Regions from separate parts of the Blautia sp. OM07-19 genome, predicted to be linked through region 1. Evidence: riboswitches for the same ligand, from Rfam matches in the RefSeq annotation. Region 1 holds a riboswitch; each other region holds the start of a gene.
What was found. Region 1 has a riboswitch for cobalamin ahead of DXC01_RS14035 (cysteine-rich small domain-containing protein). Riboswitches for the same ligand answer to the same signal wherever they lie in the genome.
Positions count from the first base shown of each region.

Region 2: another riboswitch for cobalamin. It lies ahead of DXC01_RS18945 (ABC transporter substrate-binding protein); the one in region 1 lies ahead of DXC01_RS14035 (cysteine-rich small domain-containing protein).
Region 3: another riboswitch for cobalamin. It lies ahead of DXC01_RS00170 (cysteine-rich small domain-containing protein); the one in region 1 lies ahead of DXC01_RS14035 (cysteine-rich small domain-containing protein).

Region 1 covers NZ_QULA01000022.1:42,664-44,872, forward strand. Annotated here, with positions in the region: cobalamin riboswitch at 181-372, shown strand; gene DXC01_RS14035 (cysteine-rich small domain-containing protein) at 739-1,020, shown strand; gene DXC01_RS14040 (phosphatase) at 1,143-1,856, opposite strand; gene DXC01_RS14045 (glycyl radical protein) at 2,192-2,209, shown strand, end outside.
Region 2 covers NZ_QULA01000053.1:1,338-3,546, forward strand. Annotated here, with positions in the region: gene DXC01_RS18940 (hypothetical protein) at 1-506, shown strand, start outside; cobalamin riboswitch at 582-781, shown strand; gene DXC01_RS18945 (ABC transporter substrate-binding protein) at 978-2,209, shown strand, end outside.
Region 3 covers NZ_QULA01000001.1:42,627-44,835, forward strand. Annotated here, with positions in the region: gene nudC (NAD(+) diphosphatase) at 1-9, opposite strand, end outside; cobalamin riboswitch at 218-409, shown strand; gene DXC01_RS00170 (cysteine-rich small domain-containing protein) at 776-1,057, shown strand; gene DXC01_RS00175 (phosphatase) at 1,180-1,893, opposite strand.

The sequences.
Region 1 (2,209 bases):
GTAGTGGTCATGCAGGACCGGAAAATATAATTCAGTATAGGACACACGCAGAAAAAATGCAACACAGAGAAAAAACGGGTGTGAAAAGAGATTATAACTTTTTACTTATGAATTTGTGAAAAAAGTATCAGATACTATTGACAATGACCAAAGGGTATGCTATTATAATGTCAGTATAATTCCATATTGAACATATGAAGTGCTGGCTGTGTCCGCGTAGCAGTCAGAAGAGGGAATCAGGTGAGAGTCCTGAGCGATCCGGTCACTGTAACAGAGGAGCGAACCTTCATTATCCCATTGTACATAGTATGAGAAGGGGAAGGCAAGCGATGATCCTGAAGTCAGGAAACCTGCTTTGTATGGCGAGGTTAAACTTCCGTGTAAAGTGTAACAACCAACTTAGGGATATCCGCAGTCCCAGAGTGTTGTCTGCTTATTGGAAGCAGGCATTTTTTTATGGAATTCGCCTGTTCGTATGAATTATACCTCATGCTTGTAATTGCGGTGGCCGCCGCAGAGCATGGTAACCCATTAAGGGTATGATTAAATGGCAGGCGATACTGCTTCGGATGCATTCGTTCCCTCCGCATATTTGAACGGATTCATTGTCTACCCCGGAGCAGCATCGCAAATCCTCTATAAGAATGTTTGAATGACAGCATGACATTGGTCATAGCTGCTTTTTTTATATTTTCTTATAGGATATAATAGGATGAAAAGGGGATGGAGGTGAATATTATGGAGAAACCGTATTGGGAAGGGAAACATTATTCCTATTTCAGCAATAAGGAGTGTGAATATTTTCCATGCCATAAAGGGGCAGACCCGGAGAACTTTAATTGTCTGTTTTGTTATTGCCCGTTGTATGCACTGGGTGATAAATGTGGCGGGAATTTTAAGTTTACGGATAAGGGATTTAAGGACTGCACGGATTGTCAGCTGCCGCATAAGAGGAAGAATTATGGGTATGTGACTGGGAAGTATGCGGAGTTGGTGGAGTTGATGAAGAAGATGGGGTAGATGAGGAATGGGGACGCCTACGGAGAAACACCTCCTGTACGGATGACATTCGCTCACCGGGGTGTGGTCCCTGAACGCCGCCCGTAGGGCGGCAGATTAGGGACCGGTGTGTGGGAGACTCATTATCTCTCTTCTAATATCATTTTCAACCTTGGAATCTGATTATTCAAGATCAGTTCCTCCGGGAACATTTCTTCATGCACGAATTCGGCGGCGCAGGTGAAGTCTCCGATGTGTTCTGTGCCGTGGCTGTCGCTGGAGAGGACGATCGGGATGTTGTACTTGCGGCAGCAGCGCAGGATCTCGCGGTTGTTGGTTCGGGTGTCTCCTCGGTAGCCGTAGGGGGCGAGGGAGGCTTCGTTGATTTCAAAGATCACTCCGAATTCTTTTGCTGCGACTGCAAGTGTCTCATAATCTGCTGGAAAATGCGGATTATCGCAATGTCCGAGGATTTTGACGCAGGGATGCTTCATAGCGTTCAGGTAAGCACTTGTATTTTCTTTTACAGAACCACTCTTATAATTTTGCGCGTGCATGCTCGCAATCGCGTAATCCAGTTTGTCAAGAAGTTTATCACTTAAATCTACATGTCCATCAACATCAAGGATATTCAGTTCAACTCCAAACAATAATTCAATCTCAAAGCGTTTCTTGGGAGAATAAGAAAGACTTCTGAAATAAGAAGAAGTTCCCGCGGCAAGTGTGCCAGGTCCATGGTCTGTGATCCCGAGCAGTTTAAGCCCCTTCTTTGAAGCCGCTTTTGCCATATCAGAAACGGTACAGGTCGTTCCGTGCCCGCTTGCGATGGAATGTGTATGTACATCAGAAAGATACATGTTTGTTCCTCCTCCGATCGGAAAAAATCGTTACTGTCAGATCCAATTACAGTAACAGAAACTATACTGATCTCAGTATGGCAGTCTAAAATCCAAAAGTCAACTCAAAAATCAAATTCCAAATAAAAACCAACACAAAACAAACAAAAACCACAACAAAACCCGCACAAAAAACCGATAAATACTGTTGGATTTCGTTGACATGCAGGAGCGTGTAGAGTATAATGGTTCTATATGAATCGTGGCGTCATAGCGCCTTAAGAGGTGCCAGTGGCATGTCCGCTGATACATATGAGATATGGCGTTTGAGACACCATAAGAAAGGAGACGTGGAGATGTTTAATACCACAGAT
Region 2 (2,209 bases), on a different contig from region 1:
CGGGGTATCCAAAAGATCACCTGGATGAAAAGCTGGCTGATTCGCTGAATACAGGAGATTATAATGTTATTCTGAGTGTAGTGAGCGCAAGTGATTTTATCAAGATAATTGATGCTTATGAAGAAGAGAACAGTACAGATGTATTGTTGGGTTCCATTGACTGTTTTACAGAAGATACATACGAAATGTTTAATAAAAAGGGATATAACGGCAAGGAAAGAATCGACTATCTTGTAGGAAAATACGGTGCTATCGTTGCACCATCATTTGTTGCCATGAAAAATGCTCTGGAAGGCTTTGCAGAAGATTACCGTGAAGATGGAAGTGCTTTCCGGCTGCAGCAGTCATTCTGGACAGCGGATTCAGTAGATGAGTTTAATAAGCAGTATGCGTTATCTATTGGAATGTATGATAATACATATAGTGTAGAGGACATGATGGAAGTTCTGAAATCCTATACACCGGAAACAAATTTTGAGAAATTCCGGAAATTTACGGAAAAATAGATAGAAAATAAGAGTCTAAAATAATTGACGTATACATGATGGTATGTTATGCTAGATGAGTATTCATACGGTCATTTAATGATTTTAGAGATAAGTTCAGACCAGCAGAAGCGTCCTGCTGGTCTGATTAAAAGGGAAACCGGTGTAAATCCGGTACGATCCCGTCACTGTGATAGTTGGTTTTCAGCTGAATGCCACTGGAAGATATTTTTCTGGGAAGGTGCTGAAAATGGGTAAGCTTAAGTCAGGAGACCTGCTTATTTCTGGTAAAAGAGATTCTTGCGGACGACGAGAAATCCTGCTTAAGAGTTACAACTTCATGTGTTGCATATATATGTTTGATTCTTTAATGGTAAGATTTCGTGACGGATGTGGGAGCATCTGTCTTTTTTTTCGTTCAAAATCACAGGAATGGACAGTATGAGAAGGAAGAAAAACAACGAAGAAACAAAAAAAGAAAGGAAGTAAAGGATGAAAAAAACAAAAAGAGAATTACTTGTGTTAGCAGCGGCAACAACAGTTGCATTATTAATGGGAGTTACTGTACAGGCGAAGGGTGATGAGAAGGTTTTAAACTTCGGATGTCAGATGTACACAGATGGATGTGTAAACAGTGCAAATGATGAAAACAGTGGATGGAATGCTATGAGATATGGTATTGCTGAAGCATTATTTAAATTCGATGACAATATGGAAGTTATCCCGTGGCTTGCTGAGAGTTATGAAGTAAATGACGAGCATACAGAATGGACGATCAAGCTGAAAGACGGAATTAAATTCTCTGACGGATGTGATTTAACTCCGACAAAGGTAAAAGAGTATTTTGATCACATGAAAGAGGTAGGACCTTCCGGATCTGCCAAACCGGAGAAATATCTGGAATTTGAAGCAGAAGTTACTGTAGATGATGATGCAAATACTATTAACATCAAAACAAGCAAACCATATGCAAACCTTGTAGGACAGCTCTGCCACCCAACTATGGGAATCACAGATGTAGAACATATTGAAAACTACGATAATGGAATTATTGGAACAGGTCCATACAAGATTGAAGAATTCAATGGTGTAGGTGTTGGTTATACATTAGCTGCAAATGAGTATTATCGTGAAGATGTTCCATACGATAAGATCAATCTGCTGTTCATGGGAGATAACTCCGCAAAAACAATGGCTCTCCAGAGTGGTCAGGTAGACTTGGTTGAGAATATCACAAATGTAGCAGATATTCAGGATTTCCAGGACAGTGATGACTTTACTGTTGATATTGCATCCGGTGTACGCTGCGGATTTGCATGGATGAACTTTGATGGTGTTCTTGGAAACAAAACACTTCGTCAGGCAATCCTGATGGCAATTGACTATGATACAATCTGTAATTCCAGAACAATCGGTGGACTTTATACACCAGGATTTTCCGTACTGCCATCTACTCTGAACTATGATTACGACAAACTTGAGAATCCATATACCTATGATCCGGAAAAAGCAAAACAGATTCTGGATGATGCAGGAATCGTTGACACAGATGGAGATGGAATCCGTGAACTGGATGGCCAGAATATCAACCTTAGATATATTTCTTATGAAAACCGTCTTCTGAATGACTTTGCAGATGCTCACGCACAGTATCTTGCAGAAATCGGCATCGGTGTTGTTCCTGAATACGGAAGCTCAGATGATCAGTGGAGTAAACTTGCAGC
Region 3 (2,209 bases), on a different contig from region 1:
CTGAATCATAAAAAATCCTCCTTTTGGTGATAACTACGTAGTGGTCATGCAGGACCGGAAAATATAATTCAGTATAGGACACACGCAGAAAAAATGCAACACAGAGAAAAAACGGGTGTGAAAAGAGATTATAACTTTTTACTTATGAATTTGTGAAAAAAGTATCAGATACTATTGACAATGACCAAAGGGTATGCTATTATAATGTCAGTATAATTCCATATTGAACATATGAAGTGCTGGCTGTGTCCGCGTAGCAGTCAGAAGAGGGAATCAGGTGAGAGTCCTGAGCGATCCGGTCACTGTAACAGAGGAGCGAACCTTCATTATCCCATTGTACATAGTATGAGAAGGGGAAGGCAAGCGATGATCCTGAAGTCAGGAAACCTGCTTTGTATGGCGAGGTTAAACTTCCGTGTAAAGTGTAACAACCAACTTAGGGATATCCGCAGTCCCAGAGTGTTGTCTGCTTATTGGAAGCAGGCATTTTTTTATGGAATTCGCCTGTTCGTATGAATTATACCTCATGCTTGTAATTGCGGTGGCCGCCGCAGAGCATGGTAACCCATTAAGGGTATGATTAAATGGCAGGCGATACTGCTTCGGATGCATTCGTTCCCTCCGCATATTTGAACGGATTCATTGTCTACCCCGGAGCAGCATCGCAAATCCTCTATAAGAATGTTTGAATGACAGCATGACATTGGTCATAGCTGCTTTTTTTATATTTTCTTATAGGATATAATAGGATGAAAAGGGGATGGAGGTGAATATTATGGAGAAACCGTATTGGGAAGGGAAACATTATTCCTATTTCAGCAATAAGGAGTGTGAATATTTTCCATGCCATAAAGGGGCAGACCCGGAGAACTTTAATTGTCTGTTTTGTTATTGCCCGTTGTATGCACTGGGTGATAAATGTGGCGGGAATTTTAAGTTTACGGATAAGGGATTTAAGGACTGCACGGATTGTCAGCTGCCGCATAAGAGGAAGAATTATGGGTATGTGACTGGGAAGTATGCGGAGTTGGTGGAGTTGATGAAGAAGATGGGGTAGATGAGGAATGGGGACGCCTACGGAGAAACACCTCCTGTACGGATGACATTCGCTCACCGGGGTGTGGTCCCTGAACGCCGCCCGTAGGGCGGCAGATTAGGGACCGGTGTGTGGGAGACTCATTATCTCTCTTCTAATATCATTTTCAACCTTGGAATCTGATTATTCAAGATCAGTTCCTCCGGGAACATTTCTTCATGCACGAATTCGGCGGCGCAGGTGAAGTCTCCGATGTGTTCTGTGCCGTGGCTGTCGCTGGAGAGGACGATCGGGATGTTGTACTTGCGGCAGCAGCGCAGGATCTCGCGGTTGTTGGTTCGGGTGTCTCCTCGGTAGCCGTAGGGGGCGAGGGAGGCTTCGTTGATTTCAAAGATCACTCCGAATTCTTTTGCTGCGACTGCAAGTGTCTCATAATCTGCTGGAAAATGCGGATTATCGCAATGTCCGAGGATTTTGACGCAGGGATGCTTCATAGCGTTCAGGTAAGCACTTGTATTTTCTTTTACAGAACCACTCTTATAATTTTGCGCGTGCATGCTCGCAATCGCGTAATCCAGTTTGTCAAGAAGTTTATCACTTAAATCTACATGTCCATCAACATCAAGGATATTCAGTTCAACTCCAAACAATAATTCAATCTCAAAGCGTTTCTTGGGAGAATAAGAAAGACTTCTGAAATAAGAAGAAGTTCCCGCGGCAAGTGTGCCAGGTCCATGGTCTGTGATCCCGAGCAGTTTAAGCCCCTTCTTTGAAGCCGCTTTTGCCATATCAGAAACGGTACAGGTCGTTCCGTGCCCGCTTGCGATGGAATGTGTATGTACATCAGAAAGATACATGTTTGTTCCTCCTCCGATCGGAAAAAATCGTTACTGTCAGATCCAATTACAGTAACAGAAACTATACTGATCTCAGTATGGCAGTCTAAAATCCAAAAGTCAACTCAAAAATCAAATTCCAAATAAAAACCAACACAAAACAAACAAAAACCACAACAAAACCCGCACAAAAAACCGATAAATACTGTTGGATTTCGTTGACATGCAGGAGCGTGTAGAGTATAATGGTTCTATATGAATCGTGGCGTCATAGCGCCTTAAGAGGTGCCAGTGGCATGTCCGCTGATACATATGAGATATGGCGTTTGAGACACCA